DNA from 2 places in the Candidatus Merdisoma sp. JLR.KK011 genome. Region 2 is predicted to be linked to the other one. Evidence: a T-box and tRNA genes for the amino acid it is inferred to sense, from the RefSeq annotation. Region 2 holds a T-box; the other holds one or more tRNA genes.
The links. A T-box is a leader RNA that pairs with one kind of tRNA and senses whether it is charged. The one in region 2 lies ahead of metG (methionine--tRNA ligase), so its partner is inferred to be a tRNA-Met.

Region 1 (6,860 bases), on a different contig from region 2:
CCCCCCTCAAAAGCATTGTATATCTCGATAAAGAGTTCCGCCGCAACCGTCAGATCTGTAAACCGCTGTTCATAAGCCCAGACAATCATTCCACGAAGCTCCGTATAAAGGAAGCTTAAAAACTGGCCATAGCCTTCTCCCAGCCTTTCCACTGCCGTTTCCGGGCAGGCATAGCTCTCCTGGTAGGCTTCCTGGGCCACATCCTCATAGAGCTCCCTGTTCTGTCTCTGAAGCTCCTCCAAAGGAATATCGGCAAATCCCTCCCTGCCTGCCGCCTGGGCGAGCTCATCCATCTTTTCAATAAACGATGCCATTTTCTGAAAATAATCGTAAAAGGGAGCAGCCACAGACGCTTCTTTGTGCATCGTCCGTATCCGCTCCATACTCAGCTCATACCGTTCCAGAATCTCTTCCTTTTCCTGCTTCCACAGTTCTTTTTCCATCCTTGCCCTCCATCTGATTTCCTGTTCTGACTATACCTTAATGGACGAAGTCCATCCGCCCCACAGGGGCATGCATTAATGGGGTACCCGCAGGGTATACCTTAATGGACGAAGTCCATCCGCCCCGCAGGGGCATGCATTAACGGGGTACCCGCAGGGTATGATTTTCCGGCCGGGAACAGTCGCTACATGCCTGCAACAAAAATCAGCACCCATAGAACAAACAGAATTCCATTCATTCCTATCCCGATTTTTGAAAACAGATAATAGACATCCTCCTCCTGAAATCCCCTGGCTCCCAGCACAAAACCTATAATGGAAAACGCCATGGACAAAAAGCCCATAAGCGCCGCCAAAGAGCCTGCTCCGCCTGCCATGCCATAAGCTGTAACAAGCCCGGACACAAGAAGGACCAGCGATGCAGCTCCCAGAATACAAGAGATAATTCCCTGCTTTGTGTGCTTTTTATCTGTAAATTTATAGCTTCTCTTCGCCATAGCTTCCCCTTTTCCAGAAATAACGGCGCAGAATCCGGTATCCCAGATATCCGATGCAGCCGCCCACGGTATTCAAAAACAGATCATCCACATCAAAGCAGCCCACCCGGAGAACAAGCTGCATTGTTTCCGCCAAAAGACTGATGGCAAAAGATAAAATCAATACCTGGCCAAAGCTGTGAATGCGCTCGAATAAAACGGGCAGAGCAAAGCCCAGGGGAATAAAAACCGCCACATTTCCGGCCACGTTAATAAGAACTGCTGTGGTTCCCAAAACATGACGATACTGAACAAACCGCCGTATCTCCCGAAACAGCACCAGATTATAATGGTAGTCCCGATTAACTGCCGTCCGTCCATAGCTCTCTGAAAAAAACATAAAGTAGATCAGACACGCAAGATAAATTCCCAGCAGCAGCCGTCCGCCTAACCGAAGCTTCCTAATTGATTCTTTTTTCATTCACTCTGTCCTGCTCTAAAATATCAGATCTGATTTTGCTTTCAGAAGCCTGCCGCCGTTCACAATCGCCAGGATTCCCGTTGTAAGGCCTGTGACCAGAAGAATGATTCCAATTACCAGACTGCATGCGCCTGCGCCTGTCATGGTTTTATATGCTTTTTCGTTCATGTGAGCCCTCCTATTCCAGTTCCGTAATATCCCTCCAAGTACACGGATATGAAATCAATTTCCAGCCGCAAAAACATGCGTCTGTAAATCGATTTGTGCACTTTGAGGGATATTACTGTTTCCAGTTCCGTAATATCCCTATATCATTTATTTACCCCATACTTTAAGTAGTATGCATCAATTGCCTCTTTTAATGTATCGTCAATGATAACCTTTCCTTTATAAGGCCGGTTATAGAGATGCTCTACTACCTCTGCCATGGTGACGATCGCTGTTGTTTTGAGCCCGTATTTTTCCTGGATCTCCTGCAGGGCGCTCTTTTCTCCCTGGCCTCGCTCCATGCGGTCTACGGACACCACCAGTCCCACAGGGGTTACCTCTCCCTGGGCGCGGATAATGGGCAGCGTCTCTTCTATGGAGGTTCCGGCTGTGGTGACGTCCTCAATAATCACAACCCGGTCTCCGTCCTTAATGGGGCTTCCCAGAAGAATTCCTTTGTCGCCGTGATCCTTTACCTCCTTGCGGTTGGAGCAGTAACGGATATCTGTCTCATACAGCTCGCTGATGGCCATGGACGCAGCGACCGTCAGAGGGATTCCCTTATATGCCGGCCCGAACAGCACATCAAAGTCAAGGCCGAAGGCTTCCTTCACAGCTTTTGCGTAATACTGGCCCAGCCTGCGCAGCTGGGAGCCTGTGCGGTAAAAGCCCGTATTTACAAAAAAGGGCGTGTTCCTTCCGCTCTTTGTCACAAAATCGCCAAATTTCAGCACCTGGCAGTCTATCATAAATTCAATAAATTCCTGCTTGTAGCTCTCCATCTTCTTCCAGACACCTCCTATATTAAGTTCTGTATGTTTTGCGGCATCCAGTAACGGCGTATTTCTAAGCCCTGTACAAAGAAGCCGGACGCTCTGTTCTTATCTGCATTTTTGTTTCCAGATAGCTTCCTTATACTACCATAAAACAGGCAAATGTTCAATGAATTTTGCCAAATGAATGTAGATAAAAAAACTTTAAAAAAACTCTTGACTTTTATTGTCATATAATAGTATAATAGCAAAGCAGGTCAAACATGACGGCCTGTACGAATGGGATCTTAGCTCAGCTGGGAGAGCATCTGCCTTACAAGCAGAGGGTCATAGGTTCGAGCCCTATAGGTCCCATTATGGCGAGGTAGCTCAGCTGGCTAGAGCATGCGGTTCATACCCGCAGTGTCGGGGGTTCAAGTCCCTTCCTCGCTACTAGCCAAAAGCCTTGAAAGTACTGTATTTACGAGGGCACTGAAAAAGTCTGATTCTTTGAAAAAGAATTGGGCTTTTTTCAGTGTTGGTATTATAATAGAAGTATAGGGAAGGAGGACTCCGAAATGCTGAAAGATCATTCACAGTTGAAATTACCATTATCACCTTATCAGGGGATTTACAATGCGATCATTCCTGCAAATCATCTTTTGCGGAAGATAAAAGAGAACATCGATTTCAGTTTTGTAAATCCTATGCTGCGGAAACAGTATTGTGAAAATTTCGGACGCCCGGCAAAAGAACCAGAGATGATGTTCAAACTATTGTTCTTGAAAAAGCTCTACGACCTGTCTGATGAAACTCTGATCAGTAGCGCCCAGACAGATATGGCATATAAATTTTTTCTAGACCTGGAACCGGAAGCAAAAATGATTGACCCCAGCCTTCTCACAATGCTCATGTACGGTAAAGAAGCAAGTAACCGAAAACAAGAGATAGACTGCCAGTACCACACTATTCCGAACCAAAGAAGCTAAAGACCAAAAGACAAGCACCGTGGGAAAATCTAAACTTTTGGATTTTACCACAGTGCCGACTGCTACGGAATCCCCCTATCTTTCATATCTTTTTATAAATTCTTAAATTTCCTTTAGGGTATTGCATTATCACCTACAAAGCGTTAAGATGTTTATATACCCACAAAATGTTAAGATAAAAGGAGGACAAAATGACACAGCAAATTTCTGAATCCGAACTGGTACTAATGAAAATTATTTGGAAGAATGGAGGGGCAGCTTTATACTCCCTCATCATGGAGGAATTGGAAAAAGACAAGAATGAATGGAAGAATAATACTGTACTCACGTTGCTTTCCCGATTAGGAGAAAAAAAGTTTTTGAAAGTCAAAAAAATCGGCAGAAAGAATGAGTATGTAGCTATGGTAACAGAAGCAGAATACCAGACCATGCAGACCCACAGCTTTCTTGATAAAGTCTACGGCGGGAATGTGAAAAATTTAGTGTCAACCTTGTTGCGGCAGGATATTCTTTCAGCAGACGAGTTGAAAGAAATAGAAATCTTTTGGAGAAAAGAAAATGAATGAATTTATGAAAATATTATTGTCGCTGTCTGTTTCCGGCACACTGCTATTACTTCTCATTTTGGGATTGAAACAGATATATAAAAACACATTTAGCAGACGCTGGCAGTATTATATTTGGGTAATTGTTGTATTGCGCTTCGTGATTCCTTTTACTCCTGATACTATGAATGTTAGAAACCTGTTTGAATTGCTTAACACAACGGTTATAACAAATGATAGTCCTGTTCGCCCGAATATATCTGCGGCAGTAGATACAAATGACGATGTAGCGGAACAGTTGCAGATACCATCAAGTGAAAACGTAGTTGTGAACGACACTACTACACAGAAGTCGCCTAATGTATATTTTTATATATTTTTTGTATGGTTAGCATTGGCACTGGTTCTTTTTGTGCGTAAGGTAACGATTTATCAAGGATTTATCCAATACATCAAGGCTGGTAATACAGAAGTGCCGGATATTAAGACCTTAAATTTGCTATCTGATTGTGAGGAAAAACTGAATATCAAAACGAGAGTAGAATTACATCATAATGCAATGATTACATCACCTATTATGATTGGTTTCTTCCGTCCAAGTATTGTTTTGCCTGTTGGAGAATTGGAAGATAAAGAATTGTTTTACATTTTTATGCACGAATTACGACATTATAAACAACGGGATATGTTTTATAAATGGCTGGTACAGATTGTGGTTTGTATCCATTGGTTCAATCCTTTTGTTTATTTACTTGAAAAAGAGGTAAATAAAACGTGTGAATTGTCATGTGATGAAGCGGTTATATCCATACTTGACGATAAGGCAAGGCGTGAATATGGAGATACATTGATTTGCTTTTTGAAGTCGAATAATCTTTATAAAAATCCTTTAGCTTCCGTTACTTTGACCGAGAACGCAAAACAATTAAAAGAAAGGTTGGGTGTTATTATGAATTTTAAAGAAAAAAGCAAGATAATTCATTTTTTAATGGGTATATTGACATTGTGCATTATCTTTGGAGCAGCTTTTGTTGGTGTTTATCCTGTTGCCGCAGCAAACCATTCAGACCCGGTTGAAGCAGACAAACCGACCATATCGGAGAAGAATAGCCGTAAAACGGACACATATATTTATGACGAAAATTTAGATTCCGGCTGGTATTTGGATGATGAAGATTGGGATGATAAGGATTGGGATTTTGACTGGGATGATGAAGATTGGGATTGGGATGATAAAGCACTTATTGAATCGTATGCAGCCTTTGGCATTGAAAAAAGTGGGAAATCTTATTACTACCAAAATGAATTAGTAAATATTATTAAGGATCAGCGCCCCGATAGTTCGTTTTATATGCTTGACATAAATTCAAAAGGAACGGTGAGCATCAAAGTTATCCGGAATACAGAGGGAGAAATTACTGGTGTTTCTTATATGACCGAAGAAGAAATAGCGGAAATATTAGAACGGTCTACCGGGGATATAGAAGAAATACCTGTAATCAATACAAAGGAATGGGATAGCTCGTCAATTTTAGCGGTTGAAATATATTATGAAACAGATAATATTTATATCTTGCCGAGTACAACAAACAAAATTATTTTAAAAGAATATTTGACAGAAGATAAATCCAACTATTACGCCAGTACAGAGATTAAAAATGATGAACTTACTATTTACGCTGGTGATAGACCCACGAGTAATTACAAGTCATATATTGAAATTTACATTCCGAATGATGTTCTTGATAATGTCAAAGTCGAAACGGTTAGTGGTGCAATTACAGTAGATGATTGCGCAGGTGTGATTACACTGTCTACAACAAGCGGCGGGATAAATATTTTTGATTCAAATATAGCGGGAAATGTTAATACAGTTTCGGGTACTATTGGGCTATATCCTTCTGATATGTTGGGAAATTTGAATGTTAATTCACACAGCGGAAAAATATCAGCTATTTTGCCAACTTCTATCAGTTATAACATAAAGGCAGAAACAGCCACGGGAAAAATTAAAGGCAGTTATTTTGATACACAATCCGGGAATGAAAAAGAATTTTCGGGAATTGTTGGGGAGAATCCCAAGTGTACAATCACGCTGAAAACATTTTCTGCAAACATAGAGATGAATTAAGACAATCCAAAAGACGACAGCCTAAAGTGCAATCGTTCTCTGAATCATAATCATGCAACCGTAAACCATACACCGCCCTAAAGCCCGACCCGTCCGGCAGTCAGCCGGACAGGGAACGGCAAAATTTTTTACACTTCTTTTACTTCTTTATCTCACATGAGCAAAAATTCAGGAAAACCCGCATTACAGAAGATATTCTTGAAGAGCTGTTAAAGGAAACGATCCGGCAGGCTTTGGATAAAGGTCTGATAAAATCAGGAACCATTATTGTAGATTCCACCCATACAAACGCATCTGTCCGTGCGAAATCCCCTACACAGATTTTGCGGGATATGAGTAAACAGCTCCGGAAGGAAATCTATAAAAATGCTTTTGATTTATCAGAAAAATTCCCCGAAAAACCATCCCTGGAAGCCGGACTGGAGGAAGAGATTGCATATACAAAAAATCTGCTAAAGGCTCTGGAGGAAGGGATAGCAGCCTGTGGCAGCGGGAAGATACAGGAGCTTGCCAGGGAAATGAAGGAACTGCTTGAGGATGAAAAGATCAGGGATATACGTTCAAAGGATGACAAAGATGCACGGTTTGGGCACAAAATGCCAACGAGCACATTTTACGGATATAAAAACCACCTGGCAATGACAGAGGAACGTCTGATTGCGGGGATAAGCGTAACGCATGGAGGTGCGCCGGACGGCCAGGAGTTACCGGGACTGATAGAAAAGGTGCAGGAAACAGGGATAGAAGTGACAGAAGTAATAGGGGATATGGCATATGTCAGCGATGATAATCTGGAAGCCTGTGGCGAAGGGATTACATTAATTGCACGGACAAAT
Region 2 (6,860 bases):
GAGATCCCGGATGGTAATTTCGTGCTCACCCTCCAGATTGGCGTTTCTTGCCTCCAGACGCACCAGATTTTCCGCCGTCGCCAGCTGTAGCTCCGCATTATCCTCTATGGTGATGATCCGCTCTCCCGGCGGAATGAACTCGGAGAGGGCATTGAGAAAGGTTGTTTTCCCGGAACCTGTTCCGCCGCTTACAAAAATGTTATAGCCAGCCGTCACCGCCTCCCGGAGGAATTCCGCCGCTTCCCTGGTTACAGAGCCCCACTCAATCAGCTGTGCAATGCGGATGGGATGCTCCGGAAATCTCCGAATGGTAATAACCGGCCCGTTCAACGCAACGGGATCCAGTACGATATTGACCCGGGAGCCGTCTGCAAGCCTTGCATCCGCAATGGGATTTGCCTTGGAAATGTTCCGGTTGCAGAAGCTTACGATCTGCTGAACCAGATCCTCCAGCTTTTCCTCCGACTCAAACTGCTTGTCCCACCGGAACAACCGTCCGCTTTTTTCTACAAAAATATCCTTAGGGCCGTTTACCATAATCTCTGTTACAAGCGGATCCTCAATCAGCTCCTGCAATAGATCCAGTCTCCGGATTCCGTTAAAGAGCTCCTTTTGTATCCGCAGCTTCTCCTCCAGCAGGAGATAATCCCTGCTGCTGAACTGCAGAATCTCCTGCATAATCAGCTCTTCCACTTCCTCATCTGTCAGCTCTCTTGACAGATCCATCTGCCGCTGCACCTGTTCCTGCAGCTTTCTCCTCATATTTTCCCAATTCCGTTTCAGTTTTTACTCCACCTCTTTCCTTCTGTTTTCGCATATCCTTCCAATTGTTCTATGGAGGGGAAGGCAATCTCTTTTGTTTTTTCCAGTATTTCTTCCAATTCCAGAAGCTTTATGGCTTCCCGGTACTGCCAGAGCTTGGCCCTGGCAGTTTCATCCGATGCAACAGGCATATAGATGGTGTCGCAGGCCTCCAGAAGCTCAAAGACGCCCTCTGCCCCGAAGCTCAGATCCAGAATGACAAATTCATATCTGCTCTCCTTTTCCAGTGCGGTGAGAAGCTCCTCCCAGTCCTCTTTTTTAATATCACGCAGCTCCAGAGGCGACTTAACCGGGGGAATGTAGCTTAAGCTGCCGATTTTCCCGGTAATGCTTTCCAGCTTGCAGGCAAATGCCTTTTTTCCCTGCTTCATAAAGTAGACAAGCTCTGACAAGGTCTGCCCGCCACTGGGATAAAGAGACTCAAAACCGGAGAATTCCTCCACATTCAGATAGAGGGTTCGCCTCTGCTTTGCCAGCTCCTTTCCCAGAGCCAGGGCAAAGCTTGTCTTACCTATACGGCCCAAGGGAGAAAAGATACCGATGCGCTTCATTTTCCCCAGGCGCAGGGCTGTCCCAAGGCTTGCCGGAGTCCGCTCCGCATAAATGTCATAAGCCTTTTTTAAAATCCGCAGACACGACTGGTACTTGTAGATTACCGGGTATTCCGGTTCCTCCTCCTGGTATTCCTCCTCCGAAAGACAGATAATCTGTCCCGGGTATTCTTCTTTTTTCAGATCTTTCGTATATTTTTTTGAAAGCAGTACGATGTCTGCCGGATGTTCTTTCGTATCTTCCAGAAACTCCTCCAAGCCGGTAAAGCCATGGACGACAAACAAGGGGTTCCCATGCCGCCCGGCATACTCTGCAAACCGCAGCGTGTAGTCCCGCTCTTCATCGCAGACCGCGATCTGTTTTCTCTTCACCCGAGCCCTCCCTTAAGGAGCAGCGCCCCTGCCACCAGGCAGACGAGCATCTGTAATTCCAGAAAGGCCAGGGTCAAAAGACAATAGCCTTGATTCTTCCGCATAAACTGCAGCATGGATACCAAACTGCCACCTCCTTCTACACATTTACGTAAATCCGGAAATATTGGTTTGATTCAAACCTGAGATGTTGGCTGTGCCGTCTTTGGCATCAGCCAGGAAAGATTAATCGATCTTGAGTTAGATTATAGTGCCGGTTCCTTATTTTGTAAATTGTAAAATTTTCACAAAATTCCAAAGGCAGAAATTCCGTAAAGCAGCCCAAGTCCGCTGATACCAAGGCTTCCGACTGTCAAAAGGGTTAAAATATTTAATCCCACAAACACGCCGATATTTTGAGAAATGAGAATTGCATTGATAATCTGGATTCCAATTGCGCCAAATACCATGCGGATGAGAAAATTTAATGCTTTCATGGCGTTGTCCCTGGCTTTTTTACCATTATATGGATATTCGATCCAATATATTCTATTTTTTAGTATAAATGCCAGTTTTTTTGCCTATACTTTTAGTACAACACAAATACTTATTACGGAAAGTGGGGGATTGCAGTATGGGGTTTTTACGAAAGGAACCGGCGCCGCCGGAGGATTCCTTTACCAGACGGCAGCTTCTGGAGGATCTACATTCTACCAAAAATGCATTGGAAACCGCTTATGCCAACTTCGAGACAGTGGTGGACCCCGATCTCATCGACTGTTATACTTATGAAATCTATTCTGTGCAGAAACGATATAAGTTTCTTTTGGAGCAGGCGAAACAGATGGATTTGCAGACGTTTTTCTGACCTGCATTACAAAACCTGAAAGCCAAAAACAGGACCTGGGATTTTCGAAATCCTTCGGCCCTGTTTTTTATAACTAATTTTTATCTTCACTGAATATCTCAGCAAATCTCCGCCCCTGCAGGCATCGCTTTCTCCGGCACTACCAAAGCCAGATTCCCGTCTGCGTCCTCTGCGCAGAGCAGCATTCCCTCTGACTTCACTCCGGCCAGGGTTGCCGGCTTCAAGTTCACCAGAACCATCACCTTCTTGCCCACCATCTCTTCCGGTGTATAATGGGCCTTGATGCCGGACACAATCTGCTTCACCTGGCTTCCGATGCGTACCTGGGAACAGAGCAGCTTCTTGGACTTCTTAACTGCCTCGCAGGCAATGATCTCTCCTACCTGGAACTGCAGCCTCCCGAAGTCGTCAAAGGTAATCTCCTCTTTCGGCTCCAGATCGATCACCGGCTCCTTTGGTTTTTCCGGCTGTGCCTCCTGTGCTTTCTTTTCCTCTACTTTTGCAAGCACCTCATTTACATCCAGCCTTGCAAAGAGAATCTCTGGCTTCTCCGTCACTTTCTGGCCGGACTGGTAGAGCCCGAACATATTCATCACTTCAATGGAACGTTTCTTTGCACCAAGCTGCTCCAGAATCTTCGCGGAGGTCTCAGGCATAAAGGGCTCCAGAAGAGAGGCGCCGATGCTGATTCCCTCTACCAGGTTGTAAAGCACTGTGGCCAGACGGTCTTTCTTGCTCTCGTCCTTCGCCAGAACCCAGGGCATGGTCTCATCAATGTATTTGTTGCAGCGCTTGAAGAGGGCAAAGATCTCTGTCATGGCATCTGCCACACGGAGCTCCTCCATCTTATCCGCCGCCTTCTGAGCCGTGCTCACAGCCGTCTCCCGAAGCTCCCGATCCAAAGGCTCCATAAAGCCAGGATTGCTCACCACGCCGCCAAAGTATTTGTTGGACATGGAAACAGTACGGTTCACCAGATTCCCCAGGGTGTTGGCAAGCTCAGAGTTCATGCGCTCCACCATCAGCTCCCAGGTAATAACGCCGTCGTTGTCAAAAGGCATCTCGTGAAGCACAAAGTACCGCACAGCATCTACACCGAACATCTCTACCAGCTCATCCGCATAGAGCACATTTCCCTTAGACTTGCTCATCTTTCCATCGCCCTGCAGGAGCCAGGGATGGCCGAATACCTGCTTAGGCAGCGGCAAATCAAGAGCCATAAGGAAAATAGGCCAGTAAATGGTATGAAAGCGTATGATATCCTTTCCAATCAGGTGCAGATCCGCCGGCCAGTCCTTTTTAAACTGCTCTGTGGATTCTCCGTCACAGTTATAACCGATTCCGGTAATGTAGTTGGTCAATGCATCCAGCCATACATAGGTTACGTGCTTTGGATCAAAGCTTACGGGAATGCCCCAGCTAAAGGACGTTCTGGACACACAGAGATCCTGGAGGCCCGGAAGCAGGAAGTTATTCATCATCTCGTTTTTCCGGGAAACGGGCTGGATAAATTCCGGATGGCTGTTGATGTGCTCAATCAGACGATCCGCATATTTGCTCATTTTAAAGAAATAAGCTTCCTCCCTGGCCGGCTTTACCTCTCTGCCGCAGTCGGGACATTTGCCGTCCACCAACTGGGATTCAGTGAAAAAGGATTCGCAGGGAGTACAGTACATTCCCTCATAATAACCCTTGTAAATATCGCCCTGATCGTAGAGCTTTTTGAAAATCTTCTGCACCTGGGCTTCGTGGTCTGCGTCGGTCGTGCGGATGAATTTGTCATAAGAGGTGTTCATCAGATCCCAGATGCGGCGGATCTCTCCGGCCACATTGTCCACAAATTCCTTGGGCGTTACGCCTGCCTCCTTCGCCTTCTCCTCGATCTTCTGGCCGTGCTCATCCGTGCCGGTCTGGAAGAATACGTCATAGCCCTGCATTCTCTTAAACCGGGCAATAGCGTCCGCCAGTACAATCTCGTAGGTGTTGCCGATGTGAGGCTTGCCGGAGGTGTAGGCAATGGCGGTGGTAATGTAGTATTTTTGCTTTTCCATTTCTAAATTCCTCTCTTTCTGCTGAACTTGAGCACCGACGGCTTCTCTTCTCCTGCCCGCTGCTCAGACACATAGGTTAATCGCTTCTCATTTTTTACGGGTCCCTCTGCACGGGGCTGTGCATAAAAAAACCCGCCTTCCTTATTAACAAAGAAGACGGGCGTATTCCCGTGTTACCACTTCCGTTCGTCTGCCTCTCGCGAAAGCAGACCTCTGCGAGTACCTTCATACTCTTCCGCTATAACAGGCGGAGTCCTGTCACGGCTTATCGCTTCCATGCGTTCATCCGTGCCGCTCTGAAACCATCTTCGGCCAGCTTCCTTCCATCCCTCTCAGCCGCCGGGAATTCTCTGTAGAAAATCCATCAAGCCTACTCTTTTCTTCACTGCGTTTTCCTATTTTCTAGGGAGATCCTAGCATATAAGGAATTGTTTGTCAAGGTTCTACCTTCCGATCAATACGGTTTTCCCACGGAAGGCGAATCCGTATTTTCGTATTTTGTTCCCTGGAATGCCTTTTTCTGTCAATATGGATTCATAGCGCTTCTCTTCTATCTGCCGCAGCGCAGCTCTGACCGTATCCACAAGCTCCGGCTCCTCCTCCGTATCCTGAACCTTAAATTCAATGATGATTCCATCCTCTTTTTTCAGTTCTCTTGGTTCCAGCATTATATCGTATCGGCCAAGGCCGCTTCGACACACCGGTAATGAGAGAAACTTTCATTCGAAAAGGCACTCATGAAAGTTCCTCTCGTGCGCCTTTGCGACTTTACCATCTTATTCCAGTTCCATACTACGCCGGACTTTCCCAAGCTTTTTCCCAAATATTGTTTTTCTCTCTCATAAGATTGTTAAGTTCTGTCTTTCTTATTAGATACAGGAAACGCCCTCCAAATACAATGTCAAAACCGGAATAATACATAGCATTTCTTCCCGGGTTATTACATAGAATACACCAAAATTACTTCTGGTGAAAATATGAGACGAAAAAAACTTTTAACCGCAGGCATGCTCCTGCTTCTTTTTCTGTACTGCGGCCTTTTACTCCTTTCCAGGCTTCCACAAAATTCCCTTGAAACTACAGACGAGGCTTTCGAACGCTTTACACATACGCTCTTTCTGAATGAAGTTTCCTCTGATCCTCTGACGCTTCACTATACATTCTCAGACCCAGAGACCTTTGGAGTTGCGGATGTTCCTTCTGCCTTCCGTCTCTATTCCAAAGATGCTTCTGATGCAGAAGCGGCCAATCTGGAAAATACCAGACAGGCCCTCTCTGCATTTTCCAGGGAGGAGCTTTCTGATTCTAACCGGCTCACTTATGACATTTTGTCCTATCAGCTTGAAAAGCAGGCAGCTCTTCTGGACTTTCCCTACTATCAAGAGGTTTTCAGCCCGACACTGGGCACCCAGGCGCAGCTTCCCATTCTCTTGGCCGAGTATGCCTTCCGGTCTGAACAGGATATCGAAAATTATTTTTCACTCCTTTCTACCATAGATGCTTATTACGAAAGCCTGATGAACTATGAACGCGAAAAGGCGGATGCCGGACTTTTTATGTCGGACGAGACAGCAGACACCGTCATTGCTCAGTGTGAGGCTTTTCTTTCCAATCTCGGGGAGCATTTTCTGCTTTCTACCTTTGAGGAACGGATAGCTTCTGCGGACTTTCTTTCCAGGGAACAAGCGGAAAAATATCTCGATTCCAACCGGGCATTGTTTTTCGGCCATGTGGTCCCGGCTTATGAGCTTTTGATACAGGGACTGACTGACTTAAAGGGAGCCGGCAAAAATCCCTATGGACTTTGTTATTACAAGAAAGGAGCCGGATATTATGAGGCGCTGACTGCCGCCGTCACGGGAACCGGGCGGAATATGGAGGAAATCCTTCTGCTTATAGAAGAACAGCTTGATACAGATCTGGAAGCTGTGGCTTACCTTGTCAGCCAAAACCCGGAGATTCTGACGTCCGTATCCCGGCAGACAGGGCTTTTGGAACCCAGGCTTATTTTAGAAAATCTGAAACAGCAGATTCAGGATGATTTTCCTTCTGTCCCGTCTGTTTCCTGCCAGATTAAATATGTGGATGCCTCTTCGGAAAAGTATCTAAGTCCGGCTTTCTATCTGACGCCGCCTATGGATCGGATGAATGAGCATGTGATCTACATCAATCCTGCTGGTAATTATGACAGCCTATCCCTTTTTACCACCCTGGCCC

Region 1: it has a tRNA-Met gene. The T-box ahead of metG (methionine--tRNA ligase) is inferred to sense a tRNA for this amino acid. The anticodon was not compared.

Annotation. Positions count from the first base shown of each region.
Region 1 covers NZ_JAYWSZ010000003.1:271,240-278,099, reverse strand. The annotation lists gene VV089_RS02345 (aminopeptidase) at 1-443, opposite strand, end outside; gene VV089_RS02340 (DUF6142 family protein) at 629-940, opposite strand; gene VV089_RS02335 (VanZ family protein) at 921-1,400, opposite strand; gene VV089_RS02330 (hypothetical protein) at 1,416-1,568, opposite strand; gene pyrE (orotate phosphoribosyltransferase) at 1,712-2,389, opposite strand; tRNA gene VV089_RS02320 (tRNA-Val) at 2,662-2,734, shown strand; tRNA gene VV089_RS02315 (tRNA-Met) at 2,739-2,812, shown strand; partial or broken gene VV089_RS02310 (transposase) at 2,938-3,264, shown strand; gene VV089_RS02305 (BlaI/MecI/CopY family transcriptional regulator) at 3,540-3,914, shown strand; gene VV089_RS02300 (M56 family metallopeptidase) at 3,907-6,024, shown strand; gene VV089_RS02295 (hypothetical protein) at 6,258-6,860, shown strand, end outside.
Region 2 covers NZ_JAYWSZ010000004.1:1,120,504-1,127,363, reverse strand. The annotation lists gene VV089_RS19285 (CpaF family protein) at 1-762, opposite strand, end outside; gene VV089_RS19280 (hypothetical protein) at 780-1,745, opposite strand; gene VV089_RS19275 (hypothetical protein) at 1,742-1,870, opposite strand; gene VV089_RS19270 (pro-sigmaK processing inhibitor BofA family protein) at 2,030-2,221, opposite strand; gene VV089_RS19265 (YaaL family protein) at 2,359-2,592, shown strand; gene metG (methionine--tRNA ligase) at 2,691-4,643, opposite strand; T-box leader at 4,793-5,038, opposite strand; gene VV089_RS19255 (PD-(D/E)XK nuclease domain-containing protein) at 5,087-5,344, opposite strand; gene VV089_RS19250 (DUF885 domain-containing protein) at 5,621-6,860, shown strand, end outside.